3 regions of the Lysinibacillus sp. FSL M8-0337 genome follow, and region 3 is predicted to be linked to each of the others. Evidence: riboswitches for the same ligand, from Rfam matches in the RefSeq annotation. Region 3 holds a riboswitch; each other region holds the start of a gene.
What was found. A riboswitch is a leader RNA that binds a small molecule or an ion and turns the genes downstream of it on or off. The one in region 3 is predicted to bind S-adenosylmethionine.
Positions count from the first base shown of each region.

Region 1: it holds a riboswitch for S-adenosylmethionine, as region 3 does, so the genes downstream of both, MKY08_RS01665 (O-acetylhomoserine aminocarboxypropyltransferase/cysteine synthase family protein) here and MKY08_RS17835 (methionine ABC transporter ATP-binding protein) in region 3, are expected to answer to the same signal.
Region 2: it holds a riboswitch for S-adenosylmethionine, as region 3 does, so the genes downstream of both, MKY08_RS19690 (bifunctional homocysteine S-methyltransferase/methylenetetrahydrofolate reductase) here and MKY08_RS17835 (methionine ABC transporter ATP-binding protein) in region 3, are expected to answer to the same signal.

Region 1 covers NZ_CP151996.1:346,534-350,783, reverse strand. Annotated here, with positions in the region: gene MKY08_RS01675 (homoserine dehydrogenase) at 1-95, opposite strand, end outside; gene MKY08_RS01670 (hypothetical protein) at 505-891, opposite strand; gene MKY08_RS01665 (O-acetylhomoserine aminocarboxypropyltransferase/cysteine synthase family protein) at 1,289-2,590, opposite strand; SAM riboswitch class I at 2,704-2,817, opposite strand; gene MKY08_RS01660 (glycerol-3-phosphate acyltransferase) at 2,973-3,602, shown strand; gene MKY08_RS01655 (acetyl-CoA hydrolase/transferase family protein) at 3,663-4,250, opposite strand, start outside.
Region 2 covers NZ_CP151996.1:4,046,958-4,051,207, reverse strand. Annotated here, with positions in the region: gene MKY08_RS19700 (globin-coupled sensor protein) at 1-206, shown strand, start outside; gene MKY08_RS19695 (protoporphyrinogen oxidase) at 351-1,739, shown strand; SAM riboswitch class I at 1,865-1,964, shown strand; gene MKY08_RS19690 (bifunctional homocysteine S-methyltransferase/methylenetetrahydrofolate reductase) at 2,055-3,902, shown strand; gene metH (methionine synthase) at 3,895-4,250, shown strand, end outside.
Region 3 covers NZ_CP151996.1:3,647,956-3,652,205, forward strand. Annotated here, with positions in the region: gene MKY08_RS17825 (MetQ/NlpA family ABC transporter substrate-binding protein) at 1-573, opposite strand, end outside; gene MKY08_RS17830 (methionine ABC transporter permease) at 641-1,309, opposite strand; gene MKY08_RS17835 (methionine ABC transporter ATP-binding protein) at 1,299-2,327, opposite strand; SAM riboswitch class I at 2,411-2,515, opposite strand; gene MKY08_RS17840 (thioredoxin family protein) at 2,572-2,883, opposite strand; gene MKY08_RS17845 (hypothetical protein) at 2,898-3,239, opposite strand; gene gcvH (glycine cleavage system protein GcvH) at 3,438-3,818, opposite strand; gene MKY08_RS17855 (arsenate reductase family protein) at 3,900-4,250, opposite strand, start outside.

The sequences.
Region 1 (4,250 bases), 1.3 Mb from region 3:
TTATGTTTTAGCTCTTCACGCTTTTCATTTAAAATATGATAAATTCCTTGACCTACAGTTCCAAATCCTAAGATCGCTGCCTTTATAGTTGCCATACTTGATTCCCTCCAACGTACATTTCTCCAGTTTTCTCTCTATATAAAGTTTGTGCCTACAAGCACATATTCAAATAATTCAAAATTTAACCTAAAGAAAATTGTAACGCAAATAAATCCATTGCACAAGAAAAATCTTTCTAGGATGGACATTTGTTTTCTCTAGGCGTGCAAAAGAAATCGGTTTCATTGCCTTTATTATACGTTTTTTTAATAAATCTATAATTTTTGAACAAATATTGACGATTCTTTTATAAAAAAAAATGCCTTTCTTCTATTATATATGTACGAAGATACTACTTATAGAATGGCTGTCTTGAAAAGTCGAAACAAATTCAAAAAAACTTAGCACAACAAAAAGCTCATTCCCTATAGCAGTAGAGAATGAGCTAAAAAATATAAGGGAAAGTTAACTTGCTAGTAAAAATAATCGATAACGATATTGTGCTAAAGCTGATTGTACTAGTTTGATTTCTTCCTGTGTAAAGTTCGGTATGGCATATGTGCGCTCGATTAGTTGAAATGACCCGTATTGTAAGTAATACTCTGTCGCAGGTAGCGTAATATGGTTTGTACCATGAACTTTATACTCTTCAAAAACTTCTTTTACTGTATAGCCTTCTTCTTTAGCATATACGATTTCTTCAAAAGCACTATGTCCAAAAGTTTGTTGCCATTTTGATTCAACTGTCGAAAGTAAGTATTGAATGGCCATATTATTTACAAAATGATGGCTTTCATTTAATTCATATATAAGATAAGCAGTTACATTTTGTGCACGATAAATATTTCCCATTGTTAACACTCCTTTTTCGATCAGTTATGGAAAGCGAGAGTAGCTACTGGCTAGGTAGCTACCCCCTTTCATATATATATTCAAAAGTGGGGGAGCACTTATGAAAACAAATTAGCTGTTTTCGCCTAATGAATGGCGGTGAAAGTTTAGTAACATCATCACTTTGTTCAAGGTTGGTAGCCTTTCGAACGTTTTACTTAATCCCTAGTATACAGCATGGTTTTAACCAAGTCAACAATGCTTATAAAATTACTAGGTATTATTTATAAAAAATTTCAGAAAACTCACCGAATGAGGTAAGGATGAATGTCGCAACGTTATACGCATTACCAAATGAGGCATTTCGAATGAGAAAATACGTAAACGCTACAACATAAATCATTGGCTATCTTAATAGTTATGCTTCTACTTTTTGTTCAGTTGTTGTTACTTGTGCAATAGCTTGTTCTAAATCTGCAATAATATCCTCAATTGCCTCTAAACCAATTGATAAGCGAATGAGCGACTCGGAAACACCAGTTTGGATTAATTCCTCAGCAGATAATTGTTGATGAGTTGTAGACGCTGGGTGAATAATTAGTGATTTTGCATCGCCTACATTTGCTACGTGTGAAAATAATTTTACGCTGTCTATTAATTGACGGCCTGCTTCTCGTCCACCTTTAATGCCAAATGTAAGCACTGAACCGAAGCCATTTTTCAAATATTTCTTCGCTAAATCATGTGTAGCAAAATCTTCTAATCCATTATAGTTTACATACTCCACAGATGGGTGGTTACGTAAATATTCTGCAACTGCTAAGGCATTTTCATTATGTTTAGGAATTCGCAAATGGAGCGTTTCTAAACCTTGTAATAAGTTAAATGCAGCATCTGCACTTAATGTTGGTCCAAAATCACGTAGTAATTGCACGCGCAGTTTTGTGGCAAATGCAGCCGCTGCAGTATCAATACCGTATCGTAATCCGTGATAAGATGCGTCAGGTTCTGTAAATCCTGGGAATCTACCTTGAGTCCAATCAAATTTCCCTGCATCCACAACTACACCGCCTAAAGTTGTACCGTGTCCGCCAATCCATTTTGTCGCTGAGTGAACGACGATATCTGCACCGAAGTCGATTGGTGTTGAGCCATATGGTGAAGCAAAAGTGCTATCAATAATTAAAGGTAAACCGTTGTCATGTGCAATTGTAGCTACTGCCTCTACATCTAGCACTTTTAAGCTTGGGTTTCCGTAAATTTCAGCGAACACTGCTTTTGTCTTTTCATTAATGGCAGATCGGAAATTCTCAGGATTTGTTTCATCTACGAAAATTGTTTTAATACCGTAGTTTGGTAGTGTATTTGCTAATAAGTTATATGTTCCTCCGTATAAAGAACTTGCTGCTACGATTTCATCCCCTGCTCCTGCAAGATTTAAAATTGAAAATGCGATAGCTGCTGCACCTGATGAAAGTGCTACTGCTGCTGTACCGCCCTCCAATAAAGCGACGCGTTTTTCAAAAACATCTACAGTTGGATTTGTAATACGTGTATAAATATTGCCCGCTTCTTCTAAAGCGAAAAGACGTTGCGCATGAGCAGTGTCTTTAAATACGAAAGCTGTTGAACGGTACACCGGTACAGTTCGGGAGCCTGTCACTGGGTCTGGCTCTTGGCCACCGTGTAATAGTAAAGTTTCTGGTTTAAAATTCGACATGTTTTCTTCCTCCTAAATGGGTTTTACGATGGTACCGGAGATGAGGAGGATTTATGTGAGAAAACAAAAACCCCCTTCAGTTAAGAAGAGGGTTGCGGTTGCAAGTTTTCCTCCCCTTATCTGCCAGATCCAAGTAAGAATCTGTAGGAATTAGCACCTTAGCAAGTTCGTCACTCACTGGTTGCCGGGCATCATAGGGCCTATCCCTCCGCCGCTCTTGATAAGAGTATGTGATTCAATTTCCATCGTTGTTACACAGTATAAACATAGACTTTTTTTCTGTCAACAGTAAAATTTATTTTTTTCTGAAACTTCTGTCTGCTCCTTTACGTAATAAGAACACATACACTATATAAAAATATAGTTTGAAAGGAGTATTTTTATGGTAAAAGCCATGATTATTTTTATTATTATTGGTTATCTAATCGGCTGTATTCATGGCTCTAAAGTGGCACAGTTTCTTTCTGGAGTAGATTTAAAAAAGACTGGCCATGGCAATGCGGGTGCCTCAAACGCAACGCTTTCTCTTGGATGGAAATACGGCATATTAGTAGCACTTATAGATATAGGTAAAGGAGTTGCTGCCGTGCTATGCGCACTTTACTACTTTTCCTCCAATGCTTCACAATTTACTGAAGTACAAATGTGGTTATTAACCTATGCAATAGCTGCTAGTGTAATACTAGGTCATAACTTCCCGTTCCATATGGGCTTCAAAGGCGGGAAAGGAACTGCATCAATCATAGGCATATTGCTCGCTATTGATTGGAAAATTGCATTATTTGCACTTATGTTATTTGTCATTTTATCTTTAACAACAAATTATTTAATCATTGGTGTGCTTGTATTTTATATTGTTTTTTGTACAGCAACTTACTTATGGATACCTGGGGTTGGACCAACAATGATTTCAATTGTTCTTTTTGGTATCGCGCTCATGTTGCATATTGAAAATATTAAACGGCTTATCCAAGGGACAGAGCCTAAAGTAACATCTGCCTTTAAAAAATAAATTTAAACAAATCAAAGCCTTGAGAGACAACAAACAAACTCTCAAGGCTTTTTTATATCATTATTTTGCAAATGATGGATCTTGCATTGTACCGTTCTTAGCTAAATTGACATGCCAAGAAAGCGCTTTTTCTAAAATATGTGGTGTATGGTGTCCGCCTGTTGCCTCGTTCGCTTCGTTAAAGTACGCCCATAATTGATCCTTATAATCTGGATGCGCACAGTTTTCAATAATACGACCTACACGCTCTTTCGGTGCTAAACCACGCAAGTCTGCAACACCTTGTTCTGTGACAATAATATCTACATCATGTTCTGTATGGTCTACATGCGAAACCATTGGTACGATACTAGAAATTTTACCGCCTTTTGCATACGATTTCGTCACAAAAATACCTAACCGGGCATTACGAGCAAAATCACCAGAACCACCAATCCCATTCATCATTCGTGTGCCAGAAACATGAGTTGAATTTACATTCCCATAAATATCTAGCTCAAGCGCTGTATTTACAGAAATTAAACCGAGTCGACGGATAATTTCCGGATGATTAGAAATTTCCTGTGGACGTAATACTAATTTATCAGCATATTTTTCAAAATTTCCATAAATACGGTTTCCTACCTCTTCCGATAGGGTAATAGAAGT
Region 2 (4,250 bases), 400 kb from region 3:
TTGCTTCAGGTGAGGAGAATATGGCTCAAACTGAAGGACAGTTTAACAAAATATTAGATGCGATGACAGAAGCTAAGTGTCAAAATGACCTTATGGAAAAAGAGGTTCAGGCCGTTGTTCAGGTCCTTCATGAGCTTGGGCAAGCATTTAATGAGGTAACAAATTCAGCTGACAAATTAGCAAATGTCGCACAAAACTTAAACTAGGTGTCAGGCACTCAAACAATTTGAAATTGTTTGAGTGCCTGACACTTTATAGTGTTGCTAAATTTGTAATGGGTTGAACGTAATTGTTTGTGAAAAAAGTTTATACTAATAAGGAGAGAAATAACGAATTAGGGGCGATACTTCATGAAAACAATAGTTGTATTAGGTGGCGGCATTACTGGTTTATGTACGATGCATTATTTACAGCGCCAAGTATTGCAGAAAAACATAGATGTCAAACTAGTGCTTGTTGAGAAAAATCCATACTTAGGCGGTAAGTTACATTCCGCTTATGAGCAAGGCTTCATTATGGAAACGGGTGCTGACTCAATTGTGGCTCGTCATAAAGGGGTCATGGAGCTGGTGCAGGAGCTTAATTTTGAACAGGAGCTAGTGTACAACGAAACAGGGATATCTTATATCTATACAAACGACGAATTACATGCAATACCCGCTGATTCAACATTCGGTATTCCAATGAGTTTAGCGTCTCTTGAAGCAAGTACGCTAGTATCAGAAGCTGGTAAACAAATAGCATTGCAAGATTTAACAATGCCGAATAAAAGCTTTACTAAGGACAGCTCAATCGGTGAGTTTTTAACATATTACTTAGGGGAAGAACTTGTACAAAATCAAATTGCACCAGTATTAGCTGGGGTATACTCGGGTGACCTCCATCAACTGTCGATAGCTTCTACCTTACCGTACATAATCGACTATAAAAATGAGTACGGTAGTATTATTAAAGGTTTTGAGGCAAATCGCGAACAATTCGTGAAAGCTTCCAACAAAAAGTTTATTTCGTTTAAACAGGGCTTATCGTCACTTATCAATCGTCTTGAAGAAACGTTAACAAATGTAGAAATTATTAAAGGCGTAGCAACAACCAATGTAAAAAAACAGGAAAAACATTATACAATCACATTAGCAGATGGGAGGAAGTTTGAGGCTGAGCACGTAGTATTAGCACTGCCAAATGAAGCCGTACAGAGCTTATTACAGGACCCATCTTTGAATCGCTATTTTAAAGAATTTACTACAGCCTCTGCCATCACCATATACTTAGGCTTTGATGTACCGGATGCAGTGCTACCAGCAGATGGGACAGGCTTTATTGTGTCACATAACTCGAATGTACAATGCAATGCCGCAACATGGACAAGCCGAAAATGGAAACATACATCTGCTAATAGTAAATTGCTTGTGCGCCTCTTTTATAAAAGCATTAACCCTGCATACGAAACATTACGTATGATGACAGATGAAGAATTGACAGCTGTAGCATTAGAGGATGTAAAGAAAAGCTTAGGCATTGATGAAAAACCAATGGTTGTAAATGTAGCCAAGTGGATCGATCAAATGCCAAAATACGATTTGGCACATCATGAGGCGTTGAAAGGCTTAACAGCGGAGCTTGCAGAACGGTATCCCAACTTATCGATAGCAGGTTGCTCATATTTCGGGGTAGGTATTGGTGCTTGTATTCAAAATGGTAAAAAAATAGGCGAAGCGCTTGCGGAAAAACTAGAATAACAGTGAAGTTAAAACTAAAATAATATTTTTTTCGGGAGAAATCTCCTTTGTTAAGTGAAATAGTCTTGACTCTATCGTCTGTAAACGATATGATTCTTTTAATTATTTGAAAAATTCATACTACATTCTTATCAAGAGAAGCAGAGGGACTGGCCCTATGAAGCTTCAGCAACCAACTTATGTCAGGTGCTAAATCCAGAAGACCTTTTTGGTCGAAGATGAGAAGGAACAACAATTGCGATTCGTTAAAGCCTTCTTTTTTGTAAAAGAAGGCTTTTTATATTTTGGATACAAGGAAAGAGAGGGCTACGATTTATGGGATTGCTAGAAAAGTTAAAAACACATGTGCTTACCGCGGATGGAGCCATTGGTACTGTATTATATGGCTACGGCTTAGAGTACTGTCATGAGGAAATGAATGTACAGAGACCGGAGTTAATTGAAAAAATTCATAGAGAATATATAGCTGCTGGTGCAGATGTCATTCAGACCAATACTTACGGTGCAAATGCGATTAAATTAGCACGTTACGGCTTAGAATCACGGGTTCAACAATTTAATGAAGCGGCAATCACGATTGCAAAACGAGCGGCAGCTGATGGCGGGCAATTTGTTTTAGGGACAATTGGGGGCATCCGTGGCATTCGTAAAAGTGATGCTACATTAGAGGAAATATTATTGACTGTTGAAGAACAAGCAAATGTGTTACTTGCAGGCAATCCTGATGGTCTTTTACTTGAAACGTATTATGATTTTGAAGAGTTAAGTGCAACATTAAAAATGTTACGTGGTAAAACAGAGCTACCAATTATTGCACAAGTATCCATGCATGAGCCGGGTGTGTTGCAAAATGGAATGACGTTAAATCAAGCATTACATGAGTTACAAGCTCTTGGTGCAGATGTAGTAGGCGTCAATTGCCGTTTAGGTCCCCATCATACAATTCAAGCATTTGAAGGTGTGGAGATTCCTGATAAAGCATTTATGTCAGCATATCCAAATGCGTCGCTACTAGATTTAGAGGATGGGCGTGTCGTGTATGAGTCAGAAGCTGATTATTTTGGACGTGCAGCAGTTGCATTGCGTGACCAAGGTGTTCGTTTAATCGGTGGATGTTGTGGTACAACACCTAAGCATATAGCAGCTGCGAAGAAATATTTAGAAGAGTTAACGCCTGTTGAAGCAAAGTATACGAAACCTGAAAAAGTAGAGATTGTACGGGAAGCGGAACCTGCGACATATGAACCGCTACATGAAAAGGTGAAGCGCGAACGCTCGGTTATCGTAGAGTTAGATACTCCGAGACATCTAGAAATTGATGGTTTTATTCAAGGGGCAAAAAAATTATACGACGCAGGCGCAGATGTCGTGATGATGGCTGATAATTCGCTTGCATCTCCCCGCATTAGTAATGTCGCTATGGGTGCGCTATTAAAGGAAACACATGGTGTACGACCGTTGACGCATATTACGTGCCGTGACCGTAACTTAATTGGCCTACAGTCCCATTTAATGGGGTTAAATGCACTTGGCATTCATGATGTTTTAGCGGTTACTGGAGATCCCACAAAGGTAGGAGACTTCCCAGGTGCCACAAGTGTTTATGATGTTTCATCCATGGAGCTTATTCAATTAATTAAACAGTTAAATGAGGGGATATCATTTTCTGGTAAGCCACTTCGTAAGAAAGCAAACTTTTCTGTTGCGGCAGCATTTAACCCGAATGTTCGTGTATTAGATCGGGCAGTAGCTCGCTTAGAGAAAAAAATCGAACATGGTGCAGATTACTTTATTTCACAACCTGTTTATACAAAAGAGAAAATTGTAGAAATTTATGAGGCAACAAAGCATTTAGATGCTCCAATTTATATCGGTATTATGCCAGTAACGAGCTATAAGAGCGCCGAGTTTTTACACCATGAAGTACCAGGGATTAAATTATCAGACGATGCACTATCACGTATGAAGGCGTGTGGTGAAGATAAAGAACGTTCAACATTAGAAGGGATTGCAATTGCCAAAGAGTTAGTAGAAGTAGCGGCAGAATATTTCAATGGTATTTATTTAATTACACCGTTTTTACGCTATGATATGACGCTTGAATTAATGAAATTTATCGGACAATTGGATGAACAGAAAAAAGGAGTAAGTATAGATGGCTAAGCACTTGATTGAAGAGCAACTAGAGAAACGAATTTTAATTCTGGATGGCGCAATGGGTACAATGCTTCAAAATGAAAACTTATCAGCAGAAGATTTTGGTGGTGAGGAGCTTGATGGTTGTAACGAGAATCTTGTATTAACGAGACCCGATGTGCTTGAAAAGGTTCATCGAAAATATTTAGAAGCTGGTGCGGATATCATTTGTACAAATACGTTTGGCGGTACACCTCTCGTATTAAACGAATATAATCTTGGGGCTAAGGCAGAAGAGATTAATAAACGTGCTGTGGAAATTGCACGCAAAGTAGTAGATGAGTTTTCTACTCCAGAATGGCCACGTTTCGTTGC
Region 3 (4,250 bases):
TTTAAAGTCTTTCGGATTATCTACAATATCTTTAATTTCAGCTGCAGTTTTATCGATACCATCTTTTAATTTAATTAAGCCTTTCGCTTCTAATAATGACAGCATACGACCATGGTCTGAAACAGAATTAGATAATAAGATTGTTGCACCTTTCGGAAGGTCTTCAAGAGTTTTATATTTTTTAGAGTAAATACCGATTGGCTCGATATGTACACCGCCAGCATTTACAAAGTCATAGCCATTATCTTTAATTTGTAAATTTAAATAAGGGATATGTTGGAAATAGTTTGCATCGATTGTTCCTGAATCTAAATCTTGGTTTGGTAATACATAATCTTGGTATGTTTCGATTTCTAAGTCAATGCCTTCTTTAGCTAAAATCGGTTTTGCTTTTTCTAAAATAACTGCGTGAGGTGTGTTAGAAGCACCTATTTTTAATGTTACTTTTTCTTCAGTTTTTGCACTGTCGTCTGCCTTATCTCCAGAGCCTGCTTCATCTTTGTTACCAGCACCACAAGCTGCTAAAGCTAGTACAAGTACTGATAAAAATAATCCTGCTAATAACTTCTTCATTTGTCTACACTCCCTTTATTTTGTTCAAACCATAATATGTTAGCGGTAAATAACCGGTATAACCTTTTTAACGTTTGTCTGTTTTCGAAGTAATCATATCGCCAATCCATTGGATGATAAATACGACTACTAAGATCAAAATAGTTGCCATTAATGTCACATCTTGGCGATTACGTTGGAAGCCATCTAAAAAGGCTAAGTTTCCTAGACCGCCAGCACCAATAATACCAGCCATCGCCGTATAGCCAACAAGGGCAACAGCCGTTACCGTAATCCCAGAAATAAGTGCTGGTAATGATTCTGGAATTAGTACTTTCCATATAATTGTGGACGTTTTAGCACCCATTGAGCGAGCTGCTTCTATAACGCCCTTATCAATTTCTCGTAGTGCAATTAATACCATTCGGGCATAGAATGGTGCTGCACCAATAATAAGTGCTGGTAAAGCTGCATCTGCTCCACGGATTGTCCCAAGTAAAAACTTTGTAAACGGTATTAGTAAAATAATTAACACGATAAATGGTATCGAACGGAATATATTGACGATCGACCCCGTTAAAAAGTTAACGATTTTATTTGCCCATAATTGGTTTGGGCTCGTTAAAAAGAGGATAATACCAATGGCTAAACCAAGTATGAATGTGATGACCGTTGAAATAGTGGTCATATAAAGTGTTTCGTATGTGGCAGACCACATTTTTTCCCAGTCGACATTCGGAAAGAGACTAGTTAGCATTTGCAATCACCTCCGTTTGTACTTCAACTGTATTCAAATAATTTAATGCAGCTGCTACATTTGTCTCTGAGCCATCAATTTGCACAACAAGTGTGCCGTATGCGCCGTTTTTAGTTTGTGAGATATTACCATGAACAATACTAATTTCTACATCAAACTGCTTCACTAAATGCGATATTACGGGTTGCTCGGTTTTTTCTCCTACAAAGACAAGTTTAACCAGTTGTCCTGTAGGATAATTTGCTCTAAGCTGTGCAACAGTCTCTTGCGTTTCCTTCGTATCAGTAATTTGAGAGACGAATTTTTTTGTAATAGCCGCTTGAGGTGCTTGGAACACTTGCAATACTTCTCCGCGTTCTACAATTTCTCCAGCCTCCATCACCGCCACGCGATGACAAATTTTGCGAATAACATGCATTTCATGCGTAATTAACACAATGGTTAAGCCTAATCGTTCATTAATATCAACAAGTAAATCGAGAATTGCATCTGTAGTTTCTGGATCAAGTGCAGATGTAGCTTCGTCACATAACAATACTTCAGGATTATTGGCAAGTGCTCGCGCTATACCAACCCGTTGCTTTTGACCACCTGATAGCTGTGATGGGTACGCTTTTTCGCGACCTTCTAAGCCAACGAGTGCAATTAGTTCTTTCACACGTGCTTCTCGCTCACGCTTAGAAACACCTGCAATTTCTAGTGGAAAGGCAATGTTTTCTGCCACTGTTCGAGACCAAAGTAAGTTAAAATGTTGGAAAATCATACTTACCTTTTGTCTAGCATCACGGAGCTTTTGCCCCTTAATAGATGAAAATTCTTGGTTGTTGACCTTCACTGTACCTGTCGTAGGTTTTTCTAAACCGTTTAATAAACGAATCATCGTACTTTTACCAGCACCACTGTAGCCGATAATGCCAAAAATTTCACCTTTGTTAATCGAAAGATTTACATCTTTGACAGCAGTCAATTCGCCATTTGCGGTTTTGTATTTCTTCGTAATATTTTGAAGCTGTATCATAGCGAATACTCCTTTTCTCATATAGAAAACCCCTTCTCTCAAGACAAGTAGAAGGGGTCACGTACTTTATACGCTAAACCGTTCTCTCATCTTTCAAAGATAAATCTTTGGGTGATTTGGCACCTTTTCACAAATGTGATGGTTGCCGGGCTTCATAGGGCACTTCCCTCCGCCGCTCTTTATAAGAGTTCGATATATTTAATAGTTTTTTAATATATTTGTTACTTTACCACGCTAGCAAAGTTCAGTCAATTGGTTTTTTTAACAATTCGTATAAAAATGGTACGGATTGAAAGGCATAAATCTTATCAATAACCTTTCCACCATCGCTAACGAGTAAACAAGGTACACTTTCAATTTGAAAATCAAAAGCTATTTGTTCTAGAAAATTGATGTTTGCCTTGCCTATTTTTACCTCTGGTAGTAACTGTTCAATGATATTCATCATTTTGGATGCAACGGCACAAGTTCCGCACATCGGTGTATATAAATAAAAGGCAGTTTTGTCTCCAGACTTTACAGCCGTTTCCCACTGCTCTTTTGACCATTCTTCCATGATTTCACGCAACCTTACAAAATATATTCATTATGGATTGAAAAATGTGCGCGCAATAAAATCGTCGCTAGCACTTTCCTCGGTGTTGTTTCTACTTCTTTATATGTTGGCATTGTCCGTAAATGCTCAGCCTCTGGATAATGTCTATCCATTAATGCTCGTAGTTTATCGCCCGATGTATCCGCATCAAAAAATGTATAGAGCTCACAGCCCTCATATGGGTCGAGTAATTCTTCTAATTGATGCACACCAATTGTACCATTTGTACAAAGGATTGTAACATCTTCACTCAGAATAGGTTCAATTTGAAGCTTATCCGAACGGCCTTCCACGATTAAACATTTCCCTTCGAACATAACGCCACCCCCATTTAGACAGTTATCTACTACAGCATACCATTTGAATAACCGAATTTCATACTATTGCATCGCAATTTCTGGCGTTTCCATGATAACTTATTGAGCTAGCAATTCCTATGATGCGCCGAAAAACTGTAGCATGATATAATAAAAAACGCCGGCAAATTTTCCGACGTTTTTCTATTACAGGCTTGTTTATTCTGCAATCAATTTTTCGTATTGCTCAGCTGTCATAAGGTTTTCAATCTCTGATGCATCAGCAGGCTCTACAACGATCATCCATGCTTTTTCATATGGTGATTCATTTACGAATTCTGGGCTATCTTCTAAGTCTGCATTTACTTCAACTACAGTACCTGAAATTGGTGCGTAAAGTTCAGAAACAGTTTTTACTGATTCTACACTTCCGAATGGATCATCTGTTTTAATTTCATCGCCAACTTGTGGAAGCTCAACGAAAACGATATCTCCTAGTTCTGATTGTGCGAAGTGAGAAATACCGATACGTACTTTACCATCTTCTAATTTTACCCATTCGTGTTCTTCAGAGTAACGTAAGTCTTTAGGTGTGCTCATGCCAAAAACCCCTCCATAAATATGTAATATATTCACTATCAGTGTGCCATACTTCTATCATAAAAACAAGGATAAAAGCAGTTATTTCCAAGCTTGCTCAAATTCTGTTTCTTTAAAACCTAACGTTACTTTTTTTCCATCTGTCACGATTGGTCGTTTCATTAGCATACCATCTGACGCAAGCAGTGTAAGTTGCTCATCTTCCGGCATTTCCGCCAATTTATCCTTCAATCCAAGTTCACGGTATTTCATGCCAGAAGTGTTAAAAAACTTCTTCAGTGGTAACCCGCTCGCTTGCCAATATTGCTTTAATTGTTCTTTCGTAGGTGCTTGTTCAACGATGTGTACCTCTTCGTATGAAACGCCATTGTCGTTTAACCACTTCTGTGCTTTTTTACAAGTTGTACATTTAGGATAATGGATAAATTGAAT